DNA from 3 places in the Pseudomonas sp. TE3728 genome. Region 3 is predicted to be linked to each of the others. Evidence: predicted binding sites of a transcription regulator. Region 3 holds the regulator's gene; each other region holds the start of a gene.

Region 1 (4,362 bases), 3.3 Mb from region 3:
CATACATAAGTGAAAACCGTCGCTGGTTGTGACTCAATTGCGATGGATCTTAATGTTAACGAGAATGATTGTCAAAGTGGTTTCTGAAAGGTTTTCGTCATAAGGGCATGTGACTGACGAACGGTTTCTTCTCACGTTGTCAGGAGAAAAATATAGCAGCGGTCTTTTTACCTTCCAGGAAAAAAACCATTAAGGCGCTAAGGACAGGTGAAAAACGCGGTGTATGATGGTCGGCCTTTTGCGAAGCAGGTTTATGTCACAGGGCTGTCGCCCGAGGGTGGCAGGCTGGCATGAACCCTGTTCTTCAACGTTATTACACCAGGAGATATCCAATGAGCGTACTCGTAGGCAAACAAGCCCCTGACTTCACCGTACCGGCCGTACTCGGCAATGGCGAAATCGTAGACAGCTTCACCCTGTCCTCGGCCATCAAAGGCAAATACGGCCTGGTGTTCTTCTACCCACTGGACTTCACCTTCGTTTGCCCGTCCGAGCTGATCGCTCTGGACAACCGCATGTCTGATTTCAAGGCACGCAACGTGGAAGTGGTAGCCGTTTCGATCGACTCGCACTTCACCCACAACGCCTGGCGCAACACCCCGGTCAACAATGGTGGCATCGGCGAAGTTCGCTACACCATGGCGGCCGACCTGAAGCACGAAATCGCCAAGGCCTACGACGTTGAGTCCGAAGGCGGCGTGGCTTTCCGTGGCGCGTTCCTGATCGACGACAAAGGCGTTGTCCGCTCGCAGATCATCAACGACCTGCCGCTGGGCCGTAACATCGAAGAGCTGATCCGTCTGGTCGACGCTCTGCAATTCCACGAAGAGCACGGCGAAGTTTGCCCTGCCAACTGGAAAAAAGGCGACAAAGGCATGACCGCTTCCACCGAAGGTGTTGCGGCTTACCTGACCGAGAACGCTGCTGCGCTGTAAGGCACGTTCGAGGCATAAAAAAACCGGCTGATAAGGCCGGTTTTTTTATGGGCGGGATAAACCCATTCTGTTCATCGGTGGCGAGGGAGCAAGCTCCCTCGCCACCGATTAGTAACAGATCAGTCGTTGTAATCTTCCCAACCGCCCATTTGTTTCCAGCGATTGACGATGCCGCAGAACAGCTCGGCAGTCTTCTCGGTGTCGTAGCGAGCCGAATGAGCCTCGCGACCGTCGAAGTCGATATCGGCTGCCTGACAGGCCTTGGCCAATACGGTTTGACCGTAGGCCAGACCAGCGAGGGTCGCGGTATCGAAGCTGGAAAATGGATGAAACGGGTTACGTTTCATGTCCAGGCGTGCGACAGCGGCGTTGAGGAAGCCCAGATCGAAGCTGCTGTTGTGCCCGACCAGAATCGCCCGTTTGCAGCCGTTGGCTTTCAGGGCCTTGCGGATGCCGCGGAAAATATCAGTCAGGGCTGCTTCTTCACTCACGGCCATGCGCAACGGGTGATCGAGCTTGATCCCGGTGAACTCCAGAGCGGCCGCTTCGATGTTCGCGCCTTCAAATGGCTCGACGCGGAAGAAGTAGGTGTGATCGGGATACACAAAGCCTTTTTCGTCCATGGCGATGGTGGTCGCCGCAATTTCCAGCAGGGCATCGGTGGCCGAATTGAAGCCACCGGTTTCTACGTCGACGACAACCGGCAGGTAACCACGGAATCTGGCAGCCATTGGATGACGAGGACCACCTCCGTTGCCTTGACCGTCCTGTTCGTCGTCGAAATGGTCTTCACTCACGCGTGTTCCTCCAGCAGGCGCCAGCGCAGTTTTTCACCGGCGCGCAGCGGGATTACAGTCAGCTCGCCAAACGGCAGGCTGGTTGGGGCGGTCCACTCATCGCGGACCAGGGTGATGCGATCGGTATTCGCCGGCAGCCCGTAGAAACGCGGGCCATTGAGGCTGGCGAAGGCTTCAAGCTTGTCCAGCGCGTTGCGCTGTTCAAAGGCTTCGGCATACATCTCGATTGCGGCATAAGCGGTGTAGCAACCGGCACAGCCGCAAGCCGCTTCTTTGGCGTGCTGGGCATGGGGCGCCGAGTCGGTGCCGAGGAAGAACTTGTCGCTGCCACTGGTGGCGGCGTCGAGCAGGGCTTCCTGGTGAGTATTGCGCTTGAGGATCGGCAGGCAATAGAAGTGCGGCCGAATCCCGCCCACCAGCATGTGGTTGCGGTTGTACAGCAGGTGATGCGCGGTGATGGTAGCGCCAACGTTGGCCGAGGCCTCGTTGACGAACTGCACGGCGTCAGCGGTGGTGATATGTTCGAACACCACTTTGAGGGTCGGGAAACGCTCGACCACTCGACGCATGTGCTCGTCGATGAAGATTTTTTCGCGATCGAAAACGTCGACATCGCCACGGGTGACTTCACCGTGAACCAACAAGGGCATCCCGACGTCGGCCATGGCCTCGAGTGCAGGGAAAATCTTGTCGATGCTGGTGACGCCAGAGTCCGAGTTGGTGGTCGCGCCGGCCGGGTACAACTTGGCGGCGTGAACGAAACCGCTGGCCTTGGCCTCACGAATTTCTTCGGGCTGGGTGCGGTCGGTCAGGTACAGAACCATCAGCGGTTCGAAACGGCTGCCGGCCGGACGCGCGGCGAGAATCCGCTGGCGATAGCCATTGGCTTCAGCCGCGTTGCGCACCGGCGGTACCAGGTTGGGCATGATGATGGCGCGACCAAAGGTGCGCGCGACATCCGCGACGGTATTGGGTAACACAGCACCATCGCGAAGATGAATATGCCAGTCGTCGGGACGCAGCAGGGTCAGGCGGTCGGACATGAGGGGATTCCAGGCGGGTCAAACTCAGGGGAATGCTACCGGAAAAGACTCTTGCAGGCACTCGCTATCAAGTTTTGCAGCAAGCTTCCGATATCCAACAGGTATGCCGTAAATATGTGTGTCGGTCTTTTTGTTGCACAAGCCAGTGGAGCCTCCCGTGCGCCAGCGTTATTTAGCCTTGCTCAGTGTGTTTGCCAGCCTTCCTGCGATGGCGCTCACTTTCCAGACCCGTCTGGAGAGCATCGAGTGGACGGTCGAAGGTGACAAGTTCGAATGCCGCCTGACTCAACCCATCACCGATTTCGGCTCGGGAGAGTTCGTGCGTCGTGCCGGCGAACAGGCGACATTTCGCTTGAAGGCCTACAACTCGATGATCGGTGGTGGTTCCGCGACCTTGCTGGCGGCCGCTGCGCCATGGCAGCCGGGGCGCGGTGACATCAATCTGGGGTCGGTGCGAATGGGCAGTGGCAACGTGCTGTTCAACAGCTCGCAAGTTCAGGCCGGGCGCCTGATCAGCGGGTTGCTGGACGGTCGCAGCCCAGTGGTTCGACACTCCTCGGGCGAGGGGCGGGTATCTGAAGTCCGCCTGCTGCCGGTCAAATTCAGCAAGGCCTACAGTGACTATCAGGGGTGCGTGGCCAAGTTGCTGCCGCAGAATTTCGAGCAGGTGAAGCAATCCGAAATCGGCTTTCCGGGGGAGGGTATCGATCTTGACGCCCAAGCCAAGGCTCATTTGCAGGTCATGCTGGAATTCATGAAAGCCGATCCGACGGTCAACCACATCGAACTCGATGGCCATTCCGACAACAGCGGCAATCGCCTGACCAACCGCGAATTGTCGCGACGCAGGGCGCTGGCCGTGATGGATTTCTTCAAGGCCAATGGTATCCAGGAATCGCAGATCACCCTGCGTTTTCATGGTGAGCGCTATCCTCTGGCGCCGAACAATAACGCCGCCAATCGGGCGAAAAACCGCCGGGTCGCCGTACGCCTTGAACGGGTAGCGCCGACCGAGCAACCGGCGCCTCCAGCCACTGCTTCCGTGGGCAGCGCGAAGACCTCCTGAACTCGCTGAAATCGTCGCTCGCTCGACATAATCTGTCGCTTCGTCGTCATAAGCTGTCGCGCCTCTGTAAATTATTCTGCATGAGCGGTAGACTTGACGGCTTTCCGTAGAACCCCGTGGAGTGATGGCATGGCGGACGTAAACAAGGTCGTTCTGGCGTATTCCGGCGGCCTGGACACTTCGGTGATCCTCAAGTGGCTGCAGGATACTTATAACTGTGAAGTAGTGACCTTCACCGCTGACCTGGGTCAGGGCGAAGAGGTCGAACCGGCCCGCGCCAAGGCACAGGCCATGGGCGTAAAAGAAATCTACATCGACGATTTGCGTGAAGAATTCGTGCGCGATTTCGTGTTCCCGATGTTCCGCGCCAACACCGTTTATGAAGGCGAGTACCTGCTGGGTACTTCCATCGCTCGTCCGTTGATCGCCAAGCGCTTGATCGAAATCGCCAACGAAACCGGCGCTGACGCCATTTCCCACGGCGCGACCGGCAAGGGCAACGACCAGGTTCGTTTCGAACT
Region 2 (4,362 bases), 2.3 Mb from region 3:
GATGCTGGCGATAGGATCCATGACAATCCCGACGCGAACGCTCATGGGGTTTTCCTCGAAATTGGGGTGGAAAGTGTTGTGAAAAAGTGGCGTCAGAGTGGCGCTGAGTGTGTTCCCGGTCAAGGAAAAACCACCGCCAGGGTCGCCCGATAGATTGGATGGGGAGACTGTGCTAAAAAGACTGCCATGCCCTGTTGGCCCTTAAGTATCAAGGGTTTCGAGCCGGCGATGAGCGGCAAACGGACAAATTGATTCACAAAGGCGACGGTAGAGCCACTATGGAACAGCATTCCAGCGCCTTGAAGGTCATGGTGATCGATGATTCGAAAACGATTCGTCGCACCGCCGAAACGCTGTTGAAAAACGTGGGCTGTGAAGTCATCACCGCAATCGATGGTTTCGATGCCCTGGCCAAGATTGCCGACAATCACCCCGGCATCATCTTTGTCGACATCATGATGCCGCGTCTGGATGGTTATCAGACCTGCGCTTTAATCAAGAACAACAGTGCGTTCAAGTCCACGCCAGTGATTATGCTGTCGTCCAAGGACGGGTTGTTCGACAAGGCCAAGGGGCGGATCGTCGGTTCCGACCAGTTTTTGACCAAGCCTTTCAGCAAGGAAGAACTGCTGAACGCGATTCAGGCCCATGTACCGGGCTTCACCGCCGTTTCGCCGCAGTAGGACACGCACAGTGACACTCGGCCATGGGGCCCGGTGTCGACAAGAATGGGGAAGACCATGGCACGTATTCTGATCGTCGATGACTCGCCGACCGAAATGTACAAACTGACCGGCATGCTCGAAAAGCACGGTCATGAAGTGTTGAAAGCCGAAAACGGCGCCGACGGCGTGGCGCTGGCCCGTCAGGAAAAACCCGACGCGGTGCTGATGGATATCGTCATGCCCGGCCTCAACGGTTTCCAGGCGACCCGTCAGCTGACCAAAGACCCGGAAACCGGGCACATTCCGGTAATCATCATTACCACCAAGGATCAGGAAACCGACAAGGTCTGGGGCACGCGCCAGGGCGCCAAGGACTACCTGACCAAACCGGTCGACGAAGAGACCCTGATCAAAACCCTGAACAACGTGCTGGCCGGTTGATCGTCCGGTCATGACCGAGTCGCTAACGGCTTTCGAACTGCTGCTGCAGATTGACCAGCGCTGTCGTCTGCTGGCGGCGGACCTGCCGTCCCAGCAGACCCGACAGGACAGCTGGAGCGGCATCGGCTTTCGCTTGGGCGAGCATTGGTACGTCGCGCCCATGGGCGAAGTCAGCGAAGTCCTGCACGAACCGCGCGTTACCCAATTGCCGGGGGTCAAGCCCTGGGTCAAGGGCGTGGCGAACCTGCGCGGGCGCCTGCTGCCGATCATGGATTTGAGTGGCTTCATCGGTCATGAACTGTCGAATCTGCGCAAGCAGCGGCGGGTTTTGGTGGTGGAGCACAACGAGGTGTTTGCCGGGTTACTGGTCGATGAAGTGTTTGGCTTGCAGCACTTTGCCCAGGACAGCCTGGAACCGGTAGATACCTTGAGCGGCCCGATTGCACCGTTCATCAAAGGCCGGTTTCAGCGTGAGCAGAATTGGCAGGTATTCAGTCCGTTTGCGTTGGCGCAGTCACAGAGTTTCATGAACGTAGCGCTGTAAACCCTGTGGGAGCGAGCCTGCTCGCGATTGAACGATAACGCGGTGCTTCCTGATACATCGCGGCGCCTGAATCGCGAGCAGGCTCGCTCCCACAGGTTCTTCGGCAAGCTTTACAGGGTGTTGGTTAACAGGCGAGAACCGATGATAAAAGCAAAAACAGGCAAGCCAGAAGGGTCGCGCAGTCGGTCGCAGATCATTGCGCTGTTCATCGCGTTGATCGTCTTCATCATGCTGCTGTTCGCCAACTTCGCGTACCTCAACACCCAGGCGAATTACGATAAACAGTACATCGGCCACGCCGGTGAGCTGCGCGTGTTGTCCCAACGCATCGCCAAGAACGCCACCGAAGCCGCCGCCGGCAAGGCCGCGGCGTTCAAGTTGCTCAGCGATGCACGCAATGACTTCGCCCAGCGTTGGGGTTACCTGAAGAAAGGCGATCCTTCCACCGGCCTGCCGCCGGCACCGTCCACCGTGCGCCCGGAAATGCGCGCCGTGCAGCTGGATTGGGAGCGTCTGCTGAAAAACACCGACGCTATCCTCTCCAGCGAACAGACCGTGTTGTCCTTGCATCAAGTCGCCGCAACGCTGGCCGAAACCGTGCCGCAGTTGCAGGTCGAGTATGAAAAGGTCGTCGAAACCCTCCTGCAACGTGGCGCCCCGGCCACTCAAGTGGCGATGGCCCAGCGTCAGTCGCTGCTGGCCGAGCGGATTCTTGGTGCGGTGAATACCGTGCTGTCCGGTGATGAAAATTCGCAGCAGGCGGCCGACGCTTTCGGTCGCGACGCGGCGCGTTTCGGCCTGGTGCTCAACGGCATGCTTCAAGGCAACGCGGCGCTGAAAATCAGCCAGGTCGAAGACCGCGATGCGCGCGCCCGGTTGACCGAGATATCCGAGCTGTTCGAATTCGTATCCGGTTCGGTGGATGAAATCCTCGAAACGTCGCCACAACTGTTCAAGGTCCGTGAATCGGCCACCAACATTTTTACCCTGTCGCAAACCCTGCTCGATGAGGCTTCGCAACTGGCCAGCCGTTTCGAAAACCTCGCCGGCGGGCGTAACACCGGCACTATCGGTGGTTATGTACTGGGCTTGCTGGCGCTGATGTCGATCATCCTCATCGGCCTGGTGATGGTGCGCGAAACCAACCGTCAACTGCGTGAAACCGCCGAGAAGAACGAGCGCAACCAGAACGCGATCATGCGTTTGCTGGACGAAATCGAAGACCTCGCCGACGGCGACCTGACCGTGACCGCCTCGGTGACCGAAGACTTCACCGGGACCATCGCTGATTCGATCAACTATTCCGTCGACCAACTGCGCGATCTGGTGGCGACCATCAACCTCACTGCCGGCCAGGTCGCCGCCGCTGTGCAGGAAACCCAGGCCACTGCCATGCACTTGGCCCAGGCCTCGGAGCATCAGGCGCAGCAGATTTCCGAAGCCTCCACGGCCATCAACGACATGGCCCAGTCCATCGATCAGGTCTCGGCCAACGCCGCCGAATCCTCTGCGGTGGCCGAACGCTCGGTGGAAATCGCCAACAAGGGCAACGAAGTGGTGCACAACACCATTCATGGCATGGACAATATTCGCGAGCAGATTCAGGACACCGCCAAGCGCATCAAGCGGCTGGGTGAGTCTTCTCAGGAAATCGGCGACATTGTCAGCTTGATCGATGACATTGCCGATCAGACCAACATCCTCGCCCTCAACGCGGCGATTCAGGCCTCCATGGCCGGTGACGCCGGGCGCGGTTTTGCGGTGGTGGCTGACGAAGTGCAGCGTCTGGCCGAGCGTTCGTCCGCGGCGACCCGGCAGATCGAAACGCTGGTGCGGGCGATTCAGGCCGACACCAACGAAGCGGTGATTTCCATGGAACAGACCACCACCGAAGTGGTGCGCGGCGCGCGTCTGGCGCAGGATGCCGGGGTGGCCCTGGAAGAAATCGAAGGTGTATCGAAGACCCTAGCGGCATTGATCCAGAGTATTTCCAACGCCGCGCAGCAACAGACTTCGTCGGCCGGCCAGATTTCCCTGACGATGAACGTGATCCAGCAGATCACCACGCAGACCTCGTCCGGCTCCACCGCCACCGCCGAGAGCATTGGCAACCTGGCGAAAATGGCCAGCCAGCTGCGGCGTTCGGTGTCCGGTTTCACCTTGCCGGCCAAGTCTGCGGACAACGCTTGAACCGCCTCTGGGCGGATGCATCTTGATTGGAGTGGTTATGGGTGATCGGCACGACTATGTGGCCCTCGAGTGGGTCAAAGGCGAGATTGCCGAAACGCTGAAACAGGCTCATCAGGCGATCGAAACCCTGATCGACGATCCACAGGCGACGCACACGCTGAGTGAGTGTCTGGCCTGTGTCCATCAGGTTCACGGTAGTTTGCAGATGGTCGAGTTTTACGGCGCGGCCTTGCTCGCCGAAGAGATCGAGCAGTTGACCAGCGCCCTTCAGCAGAACCGCGTCAGCCATCGCGACGAGGCGATCCACCTGTTACTGCACGCCCTGGGGCAATTGCCGACTTACCTCGACCGGGTGCAAGGCGCCCGTCGTGACTTACCGCTGGTGGTGTTGCCGCTGCTCAACGACCTGCGCAGCGCCCGTGGCGAAAGCCTGTTATCGGAAACCAGCCTGTTCAGCCCGCAACTGCCGGAGCTGCTACCTCTGGGCCCAGAGGCCTTGGCGCTGCTGGAACCGTCCGACTT
Region 3 (4,362 bases):
CACGAGCTTGAGCAGGTTGCTTTCAACTTCGGTGACCAACTGGGTCACGCGCTTGATCACCTGACCGGTGAGGTCCTGGTAATCCTGGGCCAGCAGAATGTCGTTGAGGTTGCTCGACACGACGCGGTTGTCTTCACTGCTGCGGGTCAGGAAACCGTCGACCCGCCGGGCCAGTTCACGGAACTCTTCAGCCCCGACTTCGCGACGCATGAACCGTCCCCAATCCGTGCTCAGCGCCTGAGCTTCGTCGCTCAGGCTGTTGATCAGCGGCGTGGCGTTTTCCACCAGGTCCATGGTGCGGTTGGCTGCGGCCTCGGTCAGCTTGACCACATACCCCAGGCGCTCGGTGGCATCCGTGATCTGAGACACTTCCTCGGCTTGCGGCATGTGCGGGTCAATCTGGAAATTGACGATCGCGCTATGCAGCTCGCGGGTGAGCTTGCCCACTTCCTGATACAGGCCGCGGTCACGGGTCTGGTTGAGCTCATGGATCAGTTGCACAGCGTCGCCGAACCTGCCTTTTTCAAGGCTTTCGACCAGTTCGACCGCGTGTTTTTTCAGGGTCGACTCAAAATCGCCCTGTGAAGATTCGTTATGCTCCATAGCTCCCCCGTGACGGACTGGCTTTGCACATCAACCGATGCGTTCGAAGATCTTTTCAATCTTGTCTTTCAACGCTTGAGCCGTGAATGGCTTGACCACATAGCCGTTCACACCCGCCTGAGCGGCTTCGATGATTTGCTCGCGCTTGGCTTCGGCCGTGACCATCAACACCGGCAGGTGTTTGAGTTTTTCATCGGCACGCACGTGGCGCAGCAGATCAATACCGGTCATGCCGGGCATGTTCCAGTCCGTTACCAGAAAGTCGATGCTCCCGCTGTTGAGGACCGGAATCGCGGTAATACCGTCATCCGCCTCGACCGTGTTGGTGAACCCAAGGTCACGCAACAGGTTTTTTATGATCCGCCGCATCGTTGAGAAGTCATCAACGATGAGGATTTTCATATTCTTGTCCAATTCGACCTCCAAGCAGTCTTAAAACGCGCGCAGCACCTGAACGCGCCGTTCAATCAATTCGGCGTAACACTCAACAGTTGCATGGATTACAACGGGCCGTGGCCGATGCAGCAAAATGCCGTACCCACCTCGTTCGCAGTGTCTCCACACTGCCTGTCAGCGCGCTCGCCACTCCCCCAAACGCCCCCGCAAACGGGCCGCGCACTGGCTGTGTAACTGGCTGACCCGCGATTCGCTGACCCCCAGGACCTCACCGATTTCCTTGAGATTCAACTCTTCGTCGTAGTACAGCGCCAACACCAGTCGCTCACGCTCCGGCAAATTGGCAATCGCGTCCGCCAGCGCCGCCTGGAAGCGTTCATCTTCCAGATCGCGCGACGGCTCGAGATGAGCACTGGCGCCATCCTCGTGCAGCCCTTCGTGTTCGCCGTCCTGCAACAGATCGTCGAAACTGAATAACCGGCTACCGAGGGTGTCGTTCAAAATCCCGTAATAATCGTCGAGACTCAATTGGAGTTCGGCCGCAACTTCGTGATCTTTAGCGTCACGGCCGGTTTTAGCTTCAATCGAGCGAATTGCGTCGCTGACCATACGGGTATTGCGGTGAACCGAACGTGGCGCCCAGTCCCCCTTGCGCACTTCATCGAGCATCGCGCCGCGGATTCGAATGCCCGCGTACGTCTCGAAGCTCGCGCCTTTGCTGGCGTCGTATTTGGTTGATACTTCAAGCAGGCCGATCATCCCGGCCTGGATCAGGTCTTCGACCTGGACACTGGCCGGCAGACGCGCCAGCAAGTGGTAGGCAATGCGTTTGACCAGTGGCGCGTAACGCTCGATCAGCTCGTACTGCGCGTCACGTGCCGACTTCTTGTAGAGGTTGTAACCACTGGCTGTCATAGGACGGGTCCTGCGGTCTGTTGCACGAGGCGCTCGACGAAAAACTCCAGGTGCCCACGCGGGTTGGCCGGCAGTGGCCAGGTATCGACCTTCTGCGCAATGGCCTTGAACGCCAGGGCGCACTTGGAACGCGGGAAGGCTTCGTAGACAGCACGCTGCTTCTGCACGGCCTTGCGCACGCTTTCGTCGTAAGGCACGGCACCAACGTATTGTAAGGCGACGTCGAGGAAACGATCCGTGACCTTGGTCAACTTGGCGAACAGATTGCGGCCTTCCTGCGGGCTCTGCGCCATGTTGGCCAGGACGCGGAAGCGGTTCATGCCATAGTCGCGATTCAACAATTTGATCAGCGCGTAGGCGTCGGTAATCGAGGTCGGCTCATCGCACACCACCAGCAGCACTTCCTGGGCAGCACGAACGAAACTGACTACCGAGTCACCAATGCCCGCAGCGGTGTCGATCACCAATACGTCGAGGTTGTCGCCAATGTCGCTGAAGGCCTGGATCAGGCCGGCATGCTGGGCCGGGCTCAAATGAACCATGCTCTGGGTGCCGGACGCCGCCGGGACGATGCGTATGCCGCCGGGTCCTTGCAACAGCACGTCGCGCAGCTCACAGCGGCCTTCGATCACGTCGGCCAGCGTGCGTTTGGGTGTCAGTCCCAGCAGGACGTCGACGTTCGCCAGTCCCAGATCGGCATCCAGCAGCATGACGCGCCGGCCGAGCTCAGCTAGAGCCAGGGACAAGTTCACTGACACGTTAGTCTTCCCGACGCCACCTTTGCCGCCGGTCACCGCGATCACCTGTACGGGATGCATGCTGCCCATGTTATTTCTTTACCTTGTCTTACTTAGACGGAGGCCACATTACTGGCTGCGCGTTCACCAACTGAACAATGCATGGCAGACCATCGATGTAGGTACAAAAACTGTTCATTAGTACCTCAGCCAACCTGCTTGGTCGGGCTGTGGTAAATATCAGCGAACATGTCAGCCATGGCTTCTTCGCTGGGTTCTTCCTGCATTTGCACGCTAACGGCACGGCTGACCAACTGATGACGACGCGGCAGATGCAAATCATCCGGAATCCGCGGGCCATCGGTCAGGTAAGCCACCGGCAGTTCATGACTGATGGCCAGGCTCAACACCTCGCCCAAGCTTGCCGTTTCATCCAGTTTAGTCAGGATGCAGCCGGCAAGGCCGCAACGTTTGTAACTGTGATAAGCGGCGGTTAGAACCTGTTTCTGGCTAGTGGTTGCCAAGACCAGATAATTTTTTGATTTGATGCCCCGTCCGGCCAGGCTTTCGAGCTGCATGCGCAGTGCTGGATCGCTGGCTTGCAGGCCGGCGGTATCGATCAGCACTACGCGTTTGCGCAGCAAAGGCTCCAGCGCCTGCACCAGCGATTGGCCCGGGTCGACGTGGGTGACCGACACGTTGAGGATGCGGCCCAGGGTCTTGAGCTGTTCCTGAGCGCCGATGCGATAGCTGTCCATGCTCACCAGCGCGATGTTTTGCGCGCCGTACTTGAGCACATAACGCGCTGCGAGCTTGGCCAGCGTGGTGGTCTTGCCCATGCCTGCCGGGCCAACCATGGCAATCACACCACCCTCTTCCAATGGCTCGACTTCCGGAGTGGCGATCATCCGCGCCAGGTGCGCGAGCAACATGCGCCAGGCCTGACGGGGTTCATCAATATCGGTAATCAGTGCCAGCAGATCGCGCGACAACGGGCCGGACAGACCGATGCGTTGCAGGCGACGCCAGAGGTTGGCCTGGGCCGGACGGCTGCCTTGCAGCTGATTCCAGGCCAGCGAGCCGAGTTGCACTTCCATCAGTTCACGCAAGCTGTTGAGCTCGAAACGCATCGAATCGAAGGCTCGCGGGTCAACTCCACCGGAGGCTGGCGCGGGGGCTGGTGCAGCACGACGAGGTTCAGCGTAAGTCGGTTCGATCAGCGGCTCGGCGGCGGTCAGCGGCAGGCCGGCGAACAATTGGCGATTGGTGCTGTTGTCGCTCTCGCCATCGCCACGCAGGCTCAATTCGGCCTGGGCGGTCACGATCCGCGACTGGGTCTTGCGCAGCTCGTCCTCGAGCTCCATGTTCGGAACACGCGGGGCCAGCGCCGACAATTTGTAATCCAGGGCAGCCGTCAGCTCGACACCGCCGGCAATCCGGCGATTGCCAATGATGGCGGCATCAGCGCCCAGCTCATCACGAACCAGTTTCATGGCCTGACGCATATCGGCGGCGAAAAAACGCTTAACTTGCATAAACCACTACCTCAGCCGTTGGGCCCTACTGTCGCAACGATGGTCACTTGCTTGTTGTCAGGGATTTCCTGGTAAGCCAACACATGCAAACCCGGGACTGCCAGTCGGCCGAATCGCGAGAGCATCGCGCGAACCGGACCGGCCACCAGCAGAATCACCGGTTGACCTTGCATTTC

The links. Region 3 encodes FliA, which starts transcription of late flagellar genes. Its sites were predicted from a motif close to CTAAAGTTTNNNNNNNNNNNGCCGNTAA; they were not measured.
Region 1: the regulator FliA is predicted to act here: its motif matches at 2,842-2,869, upstream of ACZ89R_RS11540 (flagellar protein MotY).
Region 2: the regulator FliA is predicted to act here: its motif matches at 1,761-1,788, upstream of ACZ89R_RS15975 (methyl-accepting chemotaxis protein).

Annotation. Positions count from the first base shown of each region.
Region 1 is NZ_JBWBQT010000001.1:2,702,248-2,706,609, reverse strand. Features, by position in the region: gene ACZ89R_RS11560 (bacterioferritin-associated ferredoxin) at 1-7, opposite strand, end outside; gene ACZ89R_RS11555 (peroxiredoxin) at 333-935, shown strand; gene rnt (ribonuclease T) at 1,055-1,732, opposite strand; gene pyrC (dihydroorotase) at 1,729-2,775, opposite strand; gene ACZ89R_RS11540 (flagellar protein MotY) at 2,933-3,841, shown strand; gene ACZ89R_RS11535 (argininosuccinate synthase) at 3,971-4,362, shown strand, end outside.
Region 2 is NZ_JBWBQT010000001.1:3,684,533-3,688,894, reverse strand. Features, by position in the region: gene gshB (glutathione synthase) at 1-45, opposite strand, end outside; gene pilG (twitching motility response regulator PilG) at 279-683, shown strand; gene pilH (twitching motility response regulator PilH) at 741-1,106, shown strand; gene ACZ89R_RS15980 (chemotaxis protein CheW) at 1,117-1,650, shown strand; gene ACZ89R_RS15975 (methyl-accepting chemotaxis protein) at 1,792-3,840, shown strand; gene ACZ89R_RS15970 (Hpt domain-containing protein) at 3,878-4,362, shown strand, end outside.
Region 3 is NZ_JBWBQT010000001.1:5,999,919-6,004,280, reverse strand. Features, by position in the region: gene ACZ89R_RS26490 (protein phosphatase CheZ) at 1-603, opposite strand, end outside; gene ACZ89R_RS26485 (chemotaxis response regulator CheY) at 634-1,005, opposite strand; gene fliA (RNA polymerase sigma factor FliA) at 1,174-1,914, opposite strand; gene fleN (flagellar synthesis regulator FleN) at 1,911-2,741, opposite strand; gene flhF (flagellar biosynthesis protein FlhF) at 2,858-4,186, opposite strand; gene flhA (flagellar biosynthesis protein FlhA) at 4,198-4,362, opposite strand, start outside.